DNA from 4 places in the Peribacillus sp. FSL P2-0133 genome. Region 2 is predicted to be linked to each of the others. Evidence: predicted binding sites of a transcription regulator. Region 2 holds the regulator's gene; each other region holds the start of a gene.
The links. The regulator LexA, encoded in region 2, represses DNA repair genes until DNA is damaged. The targets are predictions, from matches to a motif close to CGAACATATGTTCG.

Region 1: a site for LexA is predicted at 2,371-2,384, ahead of MKY17_RS13520 (YolD-like family protein). Genes of this name have one in related genera too.
Region 3: a site for LexA is predicted at 2,729-2,742, ahead of MKY17_RS01740 (YolD-like family protein). Genes of this name have one in related genera too.
Region 4: a site for LexA is predicted at 2,780-2,793, ahead of recA (recombinase RecA). Genes of this name have one in related genera too.

The regions. Positions count from the first base shown of each region.
Region 1 is NZ_CP150254.1:2,811,437-2,816,295, reverse strand. It holds gene MKY17_RS13540 (hypothetical protein) at 211-423, shown strand; gene MKY17_RS13535 (hypothetical protein) at 925-1,107, opposite strand; gene MKY17_RS13530 (hypothetical protein) at 1,193-1,327, opposite strand; gene MKY17_RS13525 (hypothetical protein) at 1,679-1,849, opposite strand; gene MKY17_RS13520 (YolD-like family protein) at 2,007-2,342, opposite strand; gene MKY17_RS13515 (heavy metal translocating P-type ATPase) at 2,661-4,859, opposite strand, start outside.
Region 2 is NZ_CP150254.1:2,137,468-2,142,326, reverse strand. It holds gene tkt (transketolase) at 1-227, opposite strand, end outside; gene MKY17_RS10320 (DUF896 domain-containing protein) at 463-696, opposite strand; gene MKY17_RS10315 (recombinase family protein) at 762-1,418, opposite strand; gene MKY17_RS10310 (LysM peptidoglycan-binding domain-containing protein) at 1,438-1,749, opposite strand; gene lexA (transcriptional repressor LexA) at 1,905-2,528, shown strand; gene MKY17_RS10300 (LysM domain-containing protein) at 2,737-3,000, opposite strand; gene MKY17_RS10295 (hypothetical protein) at 3,239-3,526, shown strand; gene MKY17_RS10290 (hypothetical protein) at 3,887-4,859, opposite strand, start outside.
Region 3 is NZ_CP150254.1:321,260-326,118, forward strand. It holds gene MKY17_RS01720 (GntR family transcriptional regulator) at 1-248, shown strand, start outside; gene MKY17_RS01725 (hypothetical protein) at 888-1,019, shown strand; gene MKY17_RS01730 (acyl-CoA thioesterase) at 1,412-1,939, opposite strand; gene MKY17_RS01735 (hypothetical protein) at 2,120-2,272, opposite strand; gene MKY17_RS01740 (YolD-like family protein) at 2,775-3,044, shown strand; gene MKY17_RS01745 (SHOCT domain-containing protein) at 3,909-4,628, shown strand; gene MKY17_RS01750 (excalibur calcium-binding domain-containing protein) at 4,639-4,859, shown strand, end outside.
Region 4 is NZ_CP150254.1:1,802,235-1,807,093, reverse strand. It holds gene rny (ribonuclease Y) at 1-1,234, opposite strand, end outside; gene recA (recombinase RecA) at 1,588-2,634, opposite strand; gene MKY17_RS08715 (competence/damage-inducible protein A) at 2,984-4,216, opposite strand; gene pgsA (CDP-diacylglycerol--glycerol-3-phosphate 3-phosphatidyltransferase) at 4,239-4,823, opposite strand.

The sequences.
Region 1 (4,859 bases), 670 kb from region 2:
GATTTCCATTAGTTTTAGCGAAGCGTACGCTCAATTTAGTAATAAAAACCAGAATTTCAATACTCTGTTTAAAAGTAGAATGAAAAAATAATTCCCCTAATACACCGAGTGGTGCAAACCGTTGATACATCAATGTTTATAGAGGGAGGTTAGTTGAACAAGGAATTAGATAATTAGGCTAATATTAGACTTAAGTTAGGGGGAGATAATGTGGATGACAAATTAATGGAAATGCCCTTTCCAGAACTTATCTCAAAATTAGCGATAGCACCTTTATATATTTTAGTGGTAATAGTGGCTATTTTAAATGTAATACTAAATAGAAAAAATAAAGGGTGTTTTAATTTTTTCTTGATAATGGGTTCTTGGGTATATATTTGTATATATTTATTAGCACTGTATTTCTTTTTCTTTGGAAAATAAATAGTTATACAACTAGCATGAAAATAAGTTTCTTTAAAAATAAAAATGACAATACTTAAGAAGACCCTGCTCAATCGTTTAAAAAAAGAGGGAGAGCGTTAATTAATTAGTCTATGGATTAGGGTTGACTGGATTAAGGTCAGTATCAGTATTGACACTTCCTAACCATTTTCATTCTTTGTGGTGAATCGCCGATTTTTGCGATTCATGGATGGCTAAAGGGTGCATAGGAATGGCTTAAGGTGGCTGTCAATGGGTGAGGTATACCCTGAAACAGGGTATACCCAGGACTCATTTTTTCCTTTTTTTATTCAAAAAGTCCAAAAGGAAGGAACAAAACAGTGCGTAGAACCCTATTACAAGAAGGTAGTAACTTGGAATGTCTCCTACCACGAAAAAGAAAATTGCAAATAACAAGTACGGAATTGATAAAATGATTCGCAACTTTGTCACATGGTCACCTCCATAAACATTGTTTACCTTAGGAACTGATTATCCATCTCAATTTTCGGCTTCCGTATAACCATTGACGGATAGTGCGATTTCAATTTCTTCAGCAGCTTTATAGTCCAATTTAAATATAGACAATAAAGCGAACGCTTGTTGATTTTCTATGGCCAAGGCAACTGCTTCCACGTCTTGTAGTAACTTCAGGTCCTCAACGTAGTCTTGGGCGGTTCTCATCGCTAAATATTCATTTAGTGGAGTTGAACTGAAGAAAGTCTTGTTAAAGTGGAGATTGCAATAGGCAAGGTTCAAAGTCATAGATTTATTTATTTTTATTTTCTAATTCCTCAACTCTCCTTTCCATGTTCTTTATTTTTTTGATTGAGTGAAGGGAGATCCCTAAAGCTATTCCACCTAAAGTGAATGCTGGAAAAACAAAAAAAGTAAACCATTCCATCTTTTAACACCCCCCTAAATCTACTAAACAATCTGGACCCATCTGGAAATGGAGGATTTCCTTTATGATAATTTTGGCAAGAAGTCAAAGCTTCTTAATGCAAAGTCAAAAGGAACCAAAAACCTTAAATGTTATTCATCGTAAAACCTTCTGATATTCATAATATTCTGTTTATTAAATATTTGAAGTACTATGTGAGGGTTGTAAACCCTTATTCAAGCTGGTATGTGATGAGCAAAATGTACTCACCAAATGAAAATAATGAGGACTAACCAAGTTGATTAGTCCTCATGACCATGTAGTACATTGTCGTGATAATATTTCTTCAGGAGTACTGCGGAAATTATGCTTTTAATCAGTAGTTATCTCTCGTATTCCTTCATTGATGTCAAAAAGTTTTCCTTCTATGCCTTGAAGGAAAATTCCCTCATCTAATTTTTTAATTTCCAAAAGAATTAACAAAAGCAAAAAAAGCAACAGAATACCAAAGATATACAAACTAAAAGTATGCACCTTTTTCATAGTTGGTTTTATCTCCTTTTTGATGAGATGGGATGCATTGATTAGAAGTATTATATATTGAAATTTCTTGATTATGTTTATCTTTTTATGCTCTTTATCTTTTTATCTTTACAAGCAAATTTACTGTATTAAAGTTAATTATTTTACAAACTTTAATTTAGATCTTTTTCGCCCCCTTAATCGTTGAAAAAGGTATTCTATGTATTCGTTCGTACACATCAATCACTCGTAAATGTCCATTCATTTGATCCACATAATGCACCAATCCTTCTACGTTACTCAGCCGATTATTCTGGTATAGCGTAAAAGAAATCGGAAAAGTAAACTCCATCGAAGCAGCAATTAAATCATTCATCTCCTCCAGGTGTTGTTCATCCAACACGGGTTCGGGTTCATCGTAATATTCCTCGTCAAAATAATGCCGTAGCATTTTTATATGTTCAGGTAGCATCAGACTGGTCCATTTAATATTACCTCTATTTCGAATGGTCATCTAAATCACTCCTTATTTAGATTACAAACGAACGTACGTTCTTTTTGAATAGCTTTTTATTTTGAGTTGGTAATCCAAGTTGGAACGAATCATGGATTTGAATCATTAAAATTTGCATAACAATTATGTTAAATAGACAGGCTTTTTTATTTAAATTGTGGTTTAGGCAACTAATAGTTATTTAAAAACAAATGCGATTTGTAGATGGCTAACGATTTGTTAGCTTAAGATCGAAGCTGTCTTTAAAGCAGTTTTTTCTTAAAAATTCTAATTATAAAAAAATGAGATGTTTCTTATCAAGAAACATCTCATAAATATCTATTCTTTAAATTTTAACAATCTCATTGCATTTAAAATAACAATTAAGGCTGCACCTGTATCACTTAATACAGCCATCCATAGTGTAAGCCAACCTGGGAATATAAAGACCAACGCAAGGACTTTAATAATGATAGAGAACCAAATATTTTGTTTAATAATCGTTAAAGCTTTTTTGCTTAACTTCATTGTATGAGATAATTTATCAAGATTATCAGCCATTAAAACAATATCAGCTGTTTCCATCGCGGTATCAGTTCCTGCACCACCCATAGCGATACCTAAATCTGCTGTTGCAAGTGCTGGCGCATCATTAATACCGTCTCCAACCATTGCCACCTTATGACCTTCATTTTGTAATTTTTTTATGGCATCTACTTTATCCTCTGGCAATAATTCTGCGAAAAAACGATTAACATTCGCTTCTGAAGCAATCATTTTAGCGGTTCCTTCATTATCTCCAGTCAACATGACCGTTTGATTAACTCCACTTTGTTTTAATGCTTCTAAAGCTGATGCTGAATTGTCCCGTATTGTATCAGAAACAGCAATAATCCCGATAACTTGATTTTGTGTCCCTATTATAACTACTGTTTTCCCTTTGTTCTGTATTTCATGAATATGTTTTTTTATATCCTCTAAATATACATTCATTTCTTCGAATAGCTTTAGATTACCTGCGTAAAAAATATCTCCTTGAATTGTAGCTTGAACGCCTTTTCCTACAATGCTTTTGTATAACTCACCATTTTTAGGTTGGATTCCTTTTTCGTTGCCGTAACGAACAATCGATTTTGCAATAGGATGTGTTGAGAAACCTTCTAGTGTTAATGCTATGGACAGTAATGTCTCTTCTGATACGTTTATCGTTTTAATTTCTGATACTTTAGGCTTTCCTTCCGTTAAAGTTCCTGTTTTATCAAATGCAATGGCCGTGATGGCACCTGCTTTTTCTAAAAACGTTCCGCCCTTAATTAATATTCCGTTCTTTGCGGCGTTTCCAATAGCTGATACGATCGCAACAGGAGTAGAAATGACTAAAGCACAAGGACAAGCTACAACTAGTATTTCAAGTCCTTTATAAAACCACTCTCCCCAAGTGCCAAATCCAAGGAGTGAAGGTACAACCATAACTGCCATTGCTAAAATAAATACAACAGGTGTATAAATACTTGCAAACTTATCTACAAATGCTTCTGTTGGTGCTTTTTGTTCTTGTGCTTCTTCAACTAAGTGAATAATTTTTGATATAGTCGTATCTTCCACTAACTTAGTGACCCTAATCTCAAGAGAACCATTTTCATTTATAGTTCCTGCGTATACTGTATCACCAATATTCTTATCGATAGGAATTGATTCTCCTGTAATAGGTGCCTGATTTACACTTGATTCACCTTGAATAATTTCACCGTCTAATGGAATTTTATCACCTGGTTTAACAAAGATAATGTCACCGACATTTATTTCTTCAACTGGTTTTTTAATGATTTCTGAGCCAACATAGATCCAAGCTTCAGGGGGAGCTAAATCCATAAGATTACGAATCGAATTCCTTGTTCGTTCAATTGATTTTGTTTGTAGTAAATTGCCGATTGCAAATAACCAAACAACGGTGGCACCTTCAAGCCATTCACCGATTAGAGCAGCTCCAATAGCCGCAACAGACATTAGGACATTCATATCCAGTGAACGACTTTTTATTGCATAGAATGCACTTTTAACTGGCTTAGCCCCACTTATCACCATTGCAATGGCGTAAAGTATTGAGGACATCATTGTAGAAACTCCATTAAATGAACCGATAAAGCCAAGAGCTATTAGTACACCAGATAAGATCACTAAACCATTTTCGTTTTTATTTTTATGAGTCTGTATCGACTGATTGTTTGATGGTAAGGAAGCTTTAAATCCGATTTTAGAAACTTCAGTCATAATATCTTTAACACTATTGGAATGTTCGATTTTCATTTTTCCAGTCGAGAAATTAACGCTGACATTTTTAACGGATGGAAGGGTATTTAAGTGGTTTTCAATGCTCTTAGCACAAGTACCACAATCCATTCCTTCAATTTCAAATGTTTTTATATTACCATTTTGATTTAAAGGTTCAATAGAAAATCCGAGTTTTTTGATTTCACTCTCAATCGGGATAAAGGCATCAGCGTTACTGGCTGCAACTTGCATTTTCGCTGTGCTGTA
Region 2 (4,859 bases):
AGGCTGTATAACAACATAGACCCATGACCAGCTGAGAGAACAAAGCGGTCTCTATTAAACCAATCTGGATTTTTCGGGTTATGGTTCATATATTCTGTCCATAGTTTATACGCCATCGGCGCCGCACCCATTGGCATACCTGGATGGCCAGAATTAGCCTTTTCAATTGCATCAATCGATAATGTACGAATCGTATTAATAGAAAGTGCATCTAATTTATCTAACATATCGTAAAAACATCCCTTCCTGTAATGTACCTCTTTATATTATAGTGACAAGCTTAATATCACAACTAAAATCACTATTTACTGCCCCAATATTACAATTTTCTAGAAATAAGAGAAGTCCCCTATTTAGATTAAACTAAATAGGAGAATACATACATGAATGCACTCTCATTTTACTCCAAAATGCTAATAGAATCCTCAAATGGAATGTTCCATCAGAAGAATCCAAGCTTTATTAATGTAAGTTTCTTTTTTCTTTTATATTTTTTATCTTTTGAGGAGTGACATCATTACCTTCTGGATCCACGACTTTCACATGCTCCAACGTATTGGTCATGGACTTTCTGAATGTTTCCAAATACTCACTTCTCAATTGGGTTTGCTCTTTTGCCTCAACTTCCGTCAAACCTTCAGCCTTTGCCTTTTTAGAAAGTTCATTAATACGGGCTAATTTTTCTTTTGATAACATAATTTCGCTCCTTCATAATCTGCGGATATTGTCATGGTATTAAAAAAATAGCGAAATTACAAGTTCTATGATTGACTTTCCAGTGTATTCAGTTGATGTTCGAGGAAACGCCTGTTCACCGTAGCCTTAGATACATTGTATCCAAAGCCCCTTAAAGTTGCTGCGATTTCTGCAAATGTCAATCCATTGGCCCGAAGTTTAATAATTTCCTCTATAGGAATCTCCTTACGGTCCCTTCCAGTGGAATTCCTTTGATTCTGAAGATTTTTTTGAGGACGATACCCTTTTTCAACAGCCCTTATCATCCCGCGCTTTATTTTAAGATTATGTAGTTTCCTTTGATATTCTTCTACAATTCCGACTATCTGGATGACCATCGCATCCGAATCAGATAGCTCAAGTTCCCCATCGTGTGAGAGCGTATAAATTTTCACATCTTCTTTAAGGATGACATGGAAAAGGGCTATTTTGGCATTTCCTCTTCCCAGTCTTGTTTCGTCCTGGATTAATAGTACTTCAGCTTCTTTGGTTTTAAAAAGTTCGAGCATGTCAAAAATGCCATCCCTATTCAACTCATAACCACTTGCCTGTTCTTTTATTATGGAAATGACTTCAACATCCATCTTTTCTGCCAATTTGACTAATTCATCTTCTTGCCTTGCCAATGATGTTTCCTGTGACTCTTTTTCTGTGCTGACCCTACAATAGATTACCGCTTTCATAATACCCTACCTTCACTGCTTACTGCTCACTGGCCAAATTCTGGACAAGTTCTTCCCCTTTAACTGGAATGACGATGACTTGACCAGGTTTAATCGAATCCGCCCTGACTCCATTATGCTCTTCTATCCAACCAATGAATTCTTTTTTTGTCAAATTTGCTTCTTCATATTCTTCGGCAATTTCCCATAGGGTGTCACCTTCACTTACTTCTATAGAAAGGAAATCATTTTTTTGATCATTGTTCAATGTACAAGAGAATAAAATTGAAAAGATGAATACTGATCCCGCTAATAGAATCGTATAAATATAATTTTTGTATAATTTTTTCATAAATATCCCTCCAAAGCGAATGTTCGTTCGTATGTTATGATCAAATTATAATACGAACGTTTGTTTCAGTCAACAACAAAATTCGAACTTATGTTTGTATAGAGTTGGGGGCCATGCTATAATATAGCAAAGAACATTGGGGAAGAGGTGCACAAATGACTAAACTATCAAAACGGCAGCAAGATATTCTTGATTTCATTAAAGAAGAGGTCCGCCAAAAAGGGTATCCACCTTCCGTACGGGAGATTGGCGAAGCAGTGGGACTTGCATCAAGTTCAACAGTACACGGACATTTATCCCGCCTGGAAAGTAAAGGCCTGATTAGACGTGACCCAACCAAGCCAAGGGCCATTGAAATAATGAATTCGGAGGAAGCGAACAATATTCCCAAAGCCAATGTCGTGAACGTGCCGTTACTTGGAAAAGTAACAGCGGGCATGCCCATAACGGCCATCGAGAACATAGAAGAATACTTTCCGCTTCCCGAAAGCATGGTTCCACATGATGACCATGTATTCATGCTGGAAATCATGGGTGAAAGTATGATCGAAGCTGGAATTCATGATGGAGACTATGTCATCGTCAAACAACAAAGCAATGCCAATAATGGAGATATCGTCGTGGCCATGACGGAAGATGATGAAGCCACTGTAAAACGATTCTTTAAGGAACCGGATTACATAAGGCTTCAGCCTGAGAACTCAAATATGGAACCAATTATTTTACGAGATGTTTCGATACTTGGAAAAGTAATAGGCTTATATAGACAAATACACTAAAAGCGCTAACCGCGCTTTTTTTGTTTGTTTAATTTATGTCCTGAATTCTCTCAATATGCATATGGAAGAGTAGGTTTTGATATATTTTTTTAATAGAATCCATTTTCATGGGAATATCACATCTTTTATAACGGATGTAAGTACTTTGGCAAGAAGTTCATTCAAATAAAAAAGGAGAGCGTTAAAAAATACCGCTCCCAGTTAAAATTCATTTCACTCTTAATCTTTGGTTCACTTTAATAAGGTTAAGATCGACCAAGTCATTCCACTTTTGAATCTGCACTTGTGTAGAACCATATGCTTTTGCAAGCGCAGAGATGGAATCCCCCTTTTTGACAATATGATAAACCTCCTCATTGCTTGCATCATATATAGTTAAATCGCTTGTTTCGATAAGGTTCACCAGTTTTTCTGTATGTCCATCAAAAATGAGTCCGATATTTCGTTCATTATTTTTACTATAGATAAACATACTTATGTTGGCTAGCTCCGTGTATTATTAAACCATTCCTGCTGCCAACCAGAAAAAGCCGTCAATCCATATAATTATATGGATTGATGGCTTTAAAATTGAACTCTGAAAATCTTCAAAACCTGGTTGCATAACCTTTTATTTATTAGTTTTAAATATGAATTTATTTATTATTGTATAAAGCCTTGATAAAAAGTGAAAATTAATATTGAAAACTACAATTTAAGGTGGTGAAATTATGGACTTCCCAACCATCCATACAAACTTTTGGGATGCGGTAATAGCCATTCCGATCATCATGATTCTTACTCAACTTATTAAGGTCATTTTTCATATTCATCCAAAATTCATCCCTACCATCGCTTTGGGTCTTGGCTTATTCATTTCCATTTTCATCAGTCATCGTAATCACTTGGTTGCAGGGATTTTCATGGGCTGGTTTTATGGCTATGCAAGCATTGGCAATTATTCTGCACTTAAAACTGGTATTTTGTCTTATAGAGGCACTTATCATAAGACAGATTAAACCCTTTGTCTCTCGCTGCAATTCATCAATCTCTAGTATTGCAAGGAGCCCGACTTTGCTGCTGTCCTCATCGAACATCCGTCAAATTAATATCTATATTAACAATTACAACCTGAATGTTTCCTTTGGCTGAATCACCAACTCCCAAGTTAACCATACCTTTAAACATTACCCCAAAAATACCTTTTCAATTAAGATAAGGTATTCATTTAGTAAAAAAAGGAGGTTCGGAATGCTCTTATCCCGAACCATGATTTTAATGGATGAAACCCTACCTGATTGAAGAAATTCACGACGCTCATGCCGGAAAACTGACTTTTCTTCGAATTTGATACCTTCTCAATAAGAGAAGGCATTTCACTATTTCTCGATATAGACCGAACGAACCAGCGTCCGGGTTCTTTCACTGCCATCCACATTTTTTTCCTTGACGTCAATTGTTACATTATATACACCTGACTTAGGCACTTCTGGAAGGGTACCAGTAAAATTTTCGGTCTCCATTACCTTAATAGAGCTTTTCCTACTAATTTCATTACCGGTTTCATCTACTAAATGAACCAAAAATGTTGTGCTGATTGGCGTTTTTTTATCATTCATTGGATTCTTTATTAAAAATTTTGCATCTTTTTGCTTAACTTTTCCGGCCATACTTAATGTAATGGGATTCTTTTCGTTAAATTGTGCTGTGAACAGGTAGGCGTCTTTTGGCGATTTAGTCTTCATTCGCACTTTCCAGTCACCGATTTCGAGGTTGTTTCTATTGAATGTTTGGATGGTTGCACCATTAAAAAAGGAAGTTTCATTTTTGGCTGAATCAACCTTTAAGGAAGGTGAATATTTTTTATTGGATGGAGAAATCAATTCAACCTCGACATCATCTGAGGCTGTATATATGGTTATATTACCCGGGGCTGATTCATTTACATGGAAACTTTGTTCAATCCAAACATTTTGTTTCAGGACATCACCCAGAACAGTTTGAGCGAGTGCGGTTGTAATGACATCATCTTCAACTCGTTCTTTATAATTGACATTAAAGTCAGGAATCCCAGTGGTGGAAGTACTCCTTAAATAGGGTTCAATTCTTGAAAATACAGCTGAACCGACTCGGATATTGTCGTGATCAAAGTTGGGATCCGTAAATAAATGTGTTGCGTAGGGTATTTTTGTACTCCATACATTTACTAGACCATCATTTTCGCCATATGAAGATAAATATTGTCCACCCATTGATAAAGCTGAAAGAACCGGGCCTCTGTTCATACCTGCCACAGTGAAATACATGTTTTTACGAGAGTTAACATGGTTATCCGTGACAGAACGAAATTCC
Region 3 (4,859 bases), 1.8 Mb from region 2:
TGAGGTTCCATCTTAGAATAATGGAGTTTAATAAAAATGAACAAATGTTAGAGATGTTTAAAAGCATTAGAGAAAAACTGAAATTTTACGGAAAAGAAGTATTAAAGAAAAAAATAGATCGCCTAAAGCAAACATATGATGAACACGTATTAATTGTAGAGGCCCTGGAAAAAGGCAACATGGAAGAAGTAGTTCGAAATATTGAAGAACACATACAATATGGCAGAAAAACGCTTCTGGATCCATGAACAGTACGGCAAAAGGTGTTAAATGATACTAGTTTCTAAAAAAACATAAAAATGGACTGACTTTGATCTGCACCTCCAATTGTTAGACAACTCTAACAATCGGAGGTGCAGTTTTTTGACTAAAATACGATAGACGAAAAATCACATGCAATTTTTGAGTACCTTTGAAAGGAAAGCTGGTTAAAGTGTATAGGTTCAGGGTTTTTGGTTTCCCCAAATACTTTTTCAATCTTGAATAGAAACAATCAATATAGTTTAAAAATACCAACAGAGGAAGTTTTAAAACTAAAAAAACTAGATAGGACAGTTTTGTAGGTATAAGTATGGTTCTTCCTTCCAAATCTATTTTTCCAGAATATCTTGTATTTCATCATCGTTTTCTATAATGTTTTCGATTTCTGAACGAAAAGAAGTGTAATCTTCATAGGGATTACTTGTTAAATCCAAATTAGAATTATTGGTAAGTTAAAATCATGAGGTTGAAGAAGAATCTCAAATAGCATAGCCTGCAAAAAAGAACGCAAACTAAAAATACTGGTTGCCGATAAGGAAAAAGGATAAAAATTACACAGTATCTTTAAATTTATTTTTGTTGGCATCCAATTCGTATAACTAAATCAAACTACAGGGTGGTGAAAAATGTCTAAAAATAAAAATAAGCAATTTAAGAATAATGATGCTTTACCTAAAACAGATGTAGAATTTGCGAATAAAGGACTTGAAAAAATAGCATTAAAAGCCCAGGAACGCAAAAAAAGTAAGCATATGTGACTTGCAAACTGTCCCTCAAAAAAATGATGTTTTTTGGGGGATACAAAAATTACCGTCCCAAAATTAACGATTTGTTTCCCTATATGTTCTTGTATACCTCTGTGAATTCAATCAAAAAGTTAGAACTTATTATTAAAGAATATAATCGTTATCATGTAGAAGAAACTCGTCAAAAAAAAGCCTTTGCTCCATGGGAGTAAAGGTAAGAATTTATCATTTTATTTTTCGTAGATACGCTTGTCCGTTAAAAACATCGCGAAAATTTCACTAATCTATAAGACTGACACAATATCCTCTCGCTCCAACCTGATTGTAAGAGTCACTAGGACTACCATGCCCTCACGAATTGGTTCTTATCTAATTTATCCCATTCTACTACTTATCGATATAGCTTAGCATGAACTATATTGTTCCCAGGGATAATTTGCGGTTAAAAATGCAGCCAATTCCTTACTTTTTTGTTTCCTTTCCTTACGAATTCTTGCTCGGTCAGGTGCGGTTTCATGTAATTTTCGCTCTTCTTCTGTTTCTGGAATGACTTGTGGAACAGGTGTTGGCCGGTTATGTTGATCAAGTGCTACAAAAGTTAATAGTGCAGTTGCTGCGATTTTACGATTACCGCTTTTTAAGTCTTCTGCAATAATTTTCACAAAGACTTCCATTGACGAGGTACCTGTCCATGTTACATAAGATTCAAAGGAGACTGAATCTGTTGTTCGAACTGGATGTAAAAAATCAACTGAATCTGTAGAGGCAGTTACACATTCCCTACGGCTATGACGCGCTGCAGAAGTTGAGGATACCTGATCCAAGTGATTCATCAAACGACCACCGAACAAAGTATTATGATTATTTACATCATTTGGAAAAATACGACTTGTTCTTATAACTCTTGATTCTTTACAGTATTTAGTTTCCATTTACATATCTCCCTTTAATTTATAAACCTCTTTATATCTATTCCTAAAATAGTGAAACTGTCTCGCTCATATCGATTTGATTTTGAACAAGGTTCTAGTACGTCTATCTTTCTTTTTATAATCCTGACTAGTTCAAAGAAGGAATGTAAAAAGTTATAATTAGCAAAAAATTCTGAATCTTTATGATTTAACTAAATCAAAATCATTAAAATAAATTACTTCTGTTAGGATTTTACAACCTTGCATCCTCCTGAAAGTATCTTTAGCTTCTTTTTCAGAGTCAAACTCATATATTTTAAAGTTGTTCTTTGAATGAACAGTGATTACCCACATAAAAGGCCTCCAATAAAAAGTTTTTTAAATCTGTTTTTCCATTAGATGATTTTATAACCACTGAAAACGAGAAGATTCAGCGGTCTTTCTTCTTCCAAACAATAAGCTGCTATCCGCATGATGACTTAGTCTATAATGGTTCATTATTTTAGGGTTAAGGACATATTTTGTGTACCTCCTAAGTTTTTAAATCTATCTCAATCTACAATGCAAGTATCGCGCCAACTTGTAACTCGCAGAATTAAAAGAGTATTAGTGGCTTTAGACTGCCAAATTTTTTTGCATGAATAATTTTAGTGTGGAGATAGCAAAATATTTTTGCACCCATCTGCCAATTTCACAAAAAAGATTAAGCTGTGTATATTCCACCCAATTTACTTTAATAAGGTTACTTAAATAAATTATAAAATGGAAAAATCTATTTTCTGGAATAGCCCTTTTTCCCTACCTTCCGTAAGAACGCTCGTTCGTATATAATGAATAAAAAGAAGAGATCTTTCTAATGGGTACAATTCGTGATAGAGGAATCATTAAAGGGCAAGCAGCATTGATGTTACCAGAACATAAAGCTTTAAATAAAAAAAAGGATGAGGACGATTATTTCTTAAATAAAAAACCTGTCCTAGATGAATACCAGGTTGAAGAATATGAAAACAACATTCATTATGCGATGGAATATCATTTACCGATAAGTTTTAGATTGCTAACGAGGGAAATCCAATTGAACTGCATGGATACTGTGTGTATATTGATCCTGTCACGAAAGAGTTAAGTATTCAGAAGAAAGATAGTTCCTTTAAGAGAATTAAATTTAATGAAATTATTAAAGTAATCGTTGAGGATTAAAAATAAGCCCTTCTTAAAATTTAGGAGGGCTTTGCAGTGTTTTTATTTATACTATTAAAACTGAGGATGAAGAATAAACTCGTACGTAATAAAAGGGTGTATGAGGGCCAACCTACGATAGTACTGAAAGCAGTAAATCATCGCGAGTAGCAACCTATCACGCTCGGACATCACAACAAGACTACAAGCAGGCCCAAAAATGATAGCGTTTTTTATAGGTGTATGGGGAATTAAGGAAGTTAGCTAGATCCCCGCGAGTAGCAACCTATGCTAGTACACAGGTACTGTGCAATCTCTAATTGATATAGAAAATCCACTATATAAAACGTTACAAGCTTAGCACCTTAAACAGGTGCTTTTTTATGTGCTACCATACATAACTGGATGTTCCCACCCAATCTTTAAAGATAAAAACCAACTTCTTAACTAAATTAAGGGTTCTTTCTTTAAGATCGAGGCTGTCTTTAAGGCTGCTTTTTCTTAATTCAACTATCGGGGCAGCTAGTTGAAGAAGACCATCGCAATGATTGTCTATTTTTCGTGTATTTAATATCCATTATTGTTTAAGATAACCAATTATGAGGTAATTAATCTGTAATGCAATATCCACCAATTTGGAAATTGCTCAAATATGTTATTATTCGCCCCTTCCTATCTCCATGAGAATTTTTATTTTATTAAGTGTAGGCATTTTTTTCGATTTTTGTAGTATTTTTTATTTATCGCTATTAAATAGTAACGTCTTCCGCTACATAAAAAATAGCCTTTATTAAAAACGGAGGTGATTGTGTTGAGTTTTTTTAAAAAACTTTTAGGGCAAGAGTACGTTTCACCAGAAGAAAAAGAAAAGGCACTTTTAATCAAAGAGGAGAAACGTCAACAAAGAGAAGCGGAATATCAGATCGCCCAACAACAAAAAAAAGAAAAGCAAGCTGCTGACATGCAATTAATGGAGAAATACTTCGGAAAGAGTGCTGGTTTTTTCACTAGGGTAGGTTTTTCTCTCTATAAAAGTACAATTATCCATTTTGAAAAATATATTAAATCCCCCGATGAGGAAGTTTTAATAGCTATACCTGCCGAGTATGATAAAACGAAAAAAAGAGAAATCAAGGGCATGCTTATTGCAACCAGCCACAGACTTATATTTGTTACTAGTGGAATAGGTCACGGTGAGTTCACCGAAGCTTTCGATTATCGAAAAATGAATGGTATTTCACTAGCTCCGGATGGATTTGCTCAAAAAGAGTTATTAATCGATTATGGACGAACCCGCAAAATCTTTGACGACATAGCAAACGACGATCAATTCAAACAATTTCTCAACGTTGTTAGAAGTAAAATGAACGAGTCAAAACAGGTTACTGGAATAAGCAAAGCTAAAAATAAAGCAGCTACACGTTCAGATGATAAGTATGAAAAGCTTGCTCAAGTTGCTAAATTACGTGATCAAGGTGTGCTAACTCAAGAAGAATTTGAAATAGAAAAACAAAAGATTTTAAACTCATGAGGTGGAAATTTTGAAGTTTATTAAATGGATTATGATTGCTATTGCTCTATTTGTAATTTTATCTACTATTATCGTTACCCCTTTTGCTTGGATAGGTCTAATAATTTTCTTGTTTGGTATTTACCAAATGATTCAACGTAGTAAAGGAAGAGTGACGTTCTCAAAACCTGGATGGGTAGTTGTAGCAGGATTCTTACTTAGTTGCATACTAGCTATGATTTTTGTAGAACC
Region 4 (4,859 bases), 340 kb from region 2:
TTGGTTCCGTATCGCCATGATGTGAAGCGATGCTGTTAATGACAGTTGGATGCTCTTTATATTTGGTTGCTAATTCAACGCCAATTTCAACATGACTGCCTTCTACTTCATGATCAATCGCTTTCCCAATATCATGCAATAAACCTGCACGGCGGGCAAGAACTTCATCCTCACCAAGCTCAGCGGCCAGTAAACCTGAAAGCTGGGCCACCTCAATTGAATGTTTAAGTACGTTTTGCCCATAACTGGTACGGAACTTCAAACGTCCTAGTATTTTGATGAGATCTGGATGGAGACCGTGAACTCCAACTTCAAAAGTTGTTTGTTCACCAATTTCACGAATATGTTCATCTACCTCACGTCTTGCTTTGTCAACCATTTCTTCAATGCGAGCCGGATGGATCCGTCCGTCCTGAACAAGTTTCTCAAGAGCCAAGCGTGCCGTTTCCCGTCTAATTGGATCGAATCCGGATAAAATGACAGCTTCAGGAGTATCATCAATAATAAGGTCAATACCTGTTAGCGTTTCTAACGTCCGGATATTTCGTCCTTCACGTCCGATTATCCGTCCTTTCATTTCATCGTTTGGAAGATTCACTACAGAAACGGTGGTTTCTGCAACATGATCAGCCGCACAACGCTGAATGGCAAGAGAAAGGACTTCTTTTGCTTTTTTATCAGCTTCTTCTTTGGCACGGGTATCACTTTCTTTAATCATAAGCGCTACATCGTGAGCCAGCTCGTTTTCCATTCGGTCGATAATGATTGCTTTAGCTTCTTCACGAGTTAAACCGGAAACACGTTCAAGCTCTGTTTGCTGCTTACGAACCGTCTCGTCCACTTTGCTTTCCATCTCTTCAATATGCTGTTGTCTTTGGTTTAGAGAATCTTCTTTTTTCTCCAAAAGGCTCTCACGTTTGTCTAACGTTTCATCCTTGCGGTCCAGATTCTCTTCTCTTTGCAATAACCGATTTTCTTGTTTTTGTAATTCGTTCCTTCTTTCACGGGCTTCCCGATCCGAATCGGCACGAACTTTATGAATTTCATCTTTTGCTTCCAACAAGGCTTCTTTCTTAAGTGCTTCCGCTTCACGTTTTGCATCCTCAAGGATGTGTTCTGCAGAGCCCTTTGCCCCTGCTATTTTACTCTCAAATTTTGATTTGTGAATAAAATAACCAACAACTGCACCGACGATTAGGCCAAGCAAAGTGAAGATGATTGTCATGGGTTCCATCGTTTCACCTCCCCTTGCTATGAACTTTTTACATAAAATGTTGAACTGTCGGCAAGTACATTGCACATAAATTCAATATACAGCACTTAATTTTCAAAATTTTAGTTTGAAAAATTGTAAAATATACATATTAATTGTATAGTTGAGAATTTTTATTGTCAAGCGTTTGTCCCTTATGTATCAATGATTATTCAAGTTTTCTTAATATCAACCATCATAATCTACAGCATTCATTATGGAAGAAGTCTGTAAATCTGATTTCAATGCCCTTTAATCCGCTGAAAATTTCGCACTTTTCTCAAAATATACATAAAAGGCCTAAGCGAACAAGCTTAGGCCTTTTATAAATATCATTAATCAAGCAATTCAAAATGCTCTTCTGGTTCATTTTCTTCTGGCGGTAATTCATGCTCTCCATCGAGATTATAGTGATCTCTGATTTTCTGAGAAATTTCCTGAGCGATATCCTGATTTTCTTTCAAGAACAGCTTCGCATTTTCGCGACCTTGTCCGACACGCTCTTCATTGTATGAATACCACGAGCCACTTTTAAGGACGATATCAAGATCTGCACCCATATCGATGATTTCACCTTCCTGTGAAATCCCTTGACCATACATGATGTCAACTTCTGCTTGACGGAATGGTGGAGCAACCTTGTTTTTTACAACTTTGATTTTCGTTTTATTACCGACGATTTCATTACCTTGTTTTAATTGTTCCGCACGGCGCACTTCCAGACGAACAGTTGAATAGAACTTCAATGCCCGGCCTCCCGGAGTCGTTTCCGGATTTCCAAACATAACACCGATTTTTTCACGGACTTGGTTAATGAAAATGGCAATGGTATTTGATTTATTAATGGAACCAGACAGTTTTCTAAGTGCCTGAGACATCATCCGGGCTTGAAGACCCATATGGGAATCTCCCATTTCGCCTTCGATTTCAGCTTTAGGAACAAGTGCTGCCACCGAGTCAATGACAATGATATCCACCGCTCCACTTCGAACTAACGCTTCAGCGATTTCTAAGGCTTGTTCACCCGTATCAGGCTGTGAAAGCAGTAACTCATCGATATTCACACCAAGTTTTTCTGAATATGCTGGATCTAACGCATGCTCGGCATCAATGAATGCAGCCGTGCCGCCAGTCTTTTGTACCTCTGCAATAGCATGTAATGCAACAGTCGTTTTACCCGAGCTTTCAGGTCCATATATCTCAATGACCCGGCCTCTTGGATATCCGCCCACTCCCAATGCTACGTCCAATGCTAAAGAACCGCTTGAAATCGTTGAAATCCTACGATCAGTCTGTTCCCCAAGTTTCATAATAGAACCTTTACCAAATTGTTTTTCAATTTGCTTTAACGCCATATCTAAAGCCGCTTGACGATCACTCACTCAATTTCCTCCTCTATATTCAAATAATCGGCTGCCCGATTAAAGATGTACTTACGTTAGCAATTATTTGAGATCAAGGTTTGTACCCTGTCTCAAAACCTATCTTTACTATATACTCTTTTTACTATTTTGCCAAGCAAAAAGTCGAACATTCATTCGTTTTTTTCTTCTGGGATATTATTTATAAAAAAAGCGTTTTATCTAAAGGAAATCTCCATTTCGTTTCACTTACTCCCCCAAAAAAACATTTTCATTGAATTAACTTTTTTCTTTTTATCCCTATTTTTCAAGAAACAAACTTCTAAAACCAAATAAAAAGCAGAGCTGTAAAAAGCTCTGCTTATAGCGTTTATAAATCCCTTAATAGGTAATGACAGCCGTACTTCACACTCCGAATACGGTTTTGCGCCCTGCTGCCTGAAAGATTCAACTCCTTGAAATGAGTGTTTCCATCCCGATAGGAAATGCCAATAAATACTGTACCTACAGGCTTGCCTTCTTGTTCATCCGGCCCTGCAACGCCCGTAAAGCTTATGCCTACATCCGCATCGAGCTTGCTCCGGACATTAGAGGCCATTTCCATAGCACACTCACCGCTGACCACCCCATACTCGGAAATGGTATCATCACTGACGCCGAGGACATTAGACTTCGCATCATTCGTATAGCAGACAATTCCGCCTTTGAAGACTTTACCGGCGCCCGGGATGGTTGTCAGCTGTTCTTGGAACATCCCTCCGGTCAAGCTTTCAGCTGCCGCAATCGAAAGCTTGCGGACCGTTAATTCTTTTACAAGTTCCTTTATTAGCGAAGTATTATCACTTCCATAATGGAACTTGCCGACCCTGCTAAGAATTTCTTTTTCCGCTTCCAATATAAGCTCTTCGCATTTTTCTTTAGATGAGTCTTTAGCGGTGATCCTTAACGTCACTTCCCCTTCGGCTGCCAGTGGGGCAATTGTCGGATTCGTTTGATTGACAAGGAGATCTTCAATCACCGTTTCCAGTTCGGCTTCGCCTATACCGTAGAACCGAAGAACCTTGGAATCGATCCGTTCATGCTTTTCCAATTTATTCATGATCTTTTCATAACCATAACTTAAAAACATCGGCTCCATTTCACTTGGCGGACCAGGTAGAAGCATATATGTAATCCCAGATTTGGACAAGACCATTCCCGGTGCCATCCCATGATCGTTTGCCAACACTTCACTGCCTTCTAAGACAAGGGCCTGCTTTTTGTTGTTTTCCGTCATCGGACGTTCCCGTTTTTGGAAGTAAGCTTCAATGGATTGCAAAGCTTCATCATTAAAAACGAGCTTTTTCCCTATATGGCGAGCAATCGTTTCTTTCGTCAAATCATCTTTGGTAGGACCAAGTCCACCGGTAAAGACAATCAAGTTCGCCCTTGATTCAGCGATTTCTATAGCTTGTTGTAAACGGCGGTCGTTATCCCCGACCACAGTATGGTAAAAAACGTTGATCCCCATTTCCGCAAACTGCTGCGATAAGAATCTTCCATTAGTGTTATTGATTTGTCCTAGAAGAAGCTCTGAGCCCACTGCAATGATTTCTGCATCCATCTTTTCAAAACCACCATTCGTTTTACTTTGAATTAACAAATACTTCTTTGTTTTTTATAAAATAATCCAAACCTGACCAGATTGTAAAGATTAATGCAATCCATAATGCGATATTAGCAAAAGGCAGTGAAATGAGGGCAAATGGAAGGTTATGCAGCAATAAAGCCGAAATAGAAACAATTTGTGCCCATGTTTTAATTTTTCCAAGCTGGTTCGCTGCTACCACTTCCCCTGTACCCGCTAACACCAAACGTAATCCGGTGACTGCAAACTCGCGACTTATGATCACGATGGCAATCCAAGATTGACCGTACATTAAATCTAGATCAACTAAAACGATTAAGGCAGCCGAAACCAGAAGTTTATCAGCCAATGGATCTAAAAATTTCCCTAAATCAGTAATCATATTATATTTTCTGGCAAAATGGCCATCGATCCAATCCGTAGTGGAAGCGATAATAAAGAGGATGGCTCCAGCTAAGTGCGCCACTGGCAAACTGTATTCTCCCCAAGTTAGCGTTCCCCATGAAAAGGGAACAAGCATGATGATTAAAAATACTGGAATTAAACAGATTCTTGCTACTGTAATCTTATTAGGCAGATTCAAAACTTTTACCTCCAAAATTTACGCCTGCCATTTGGG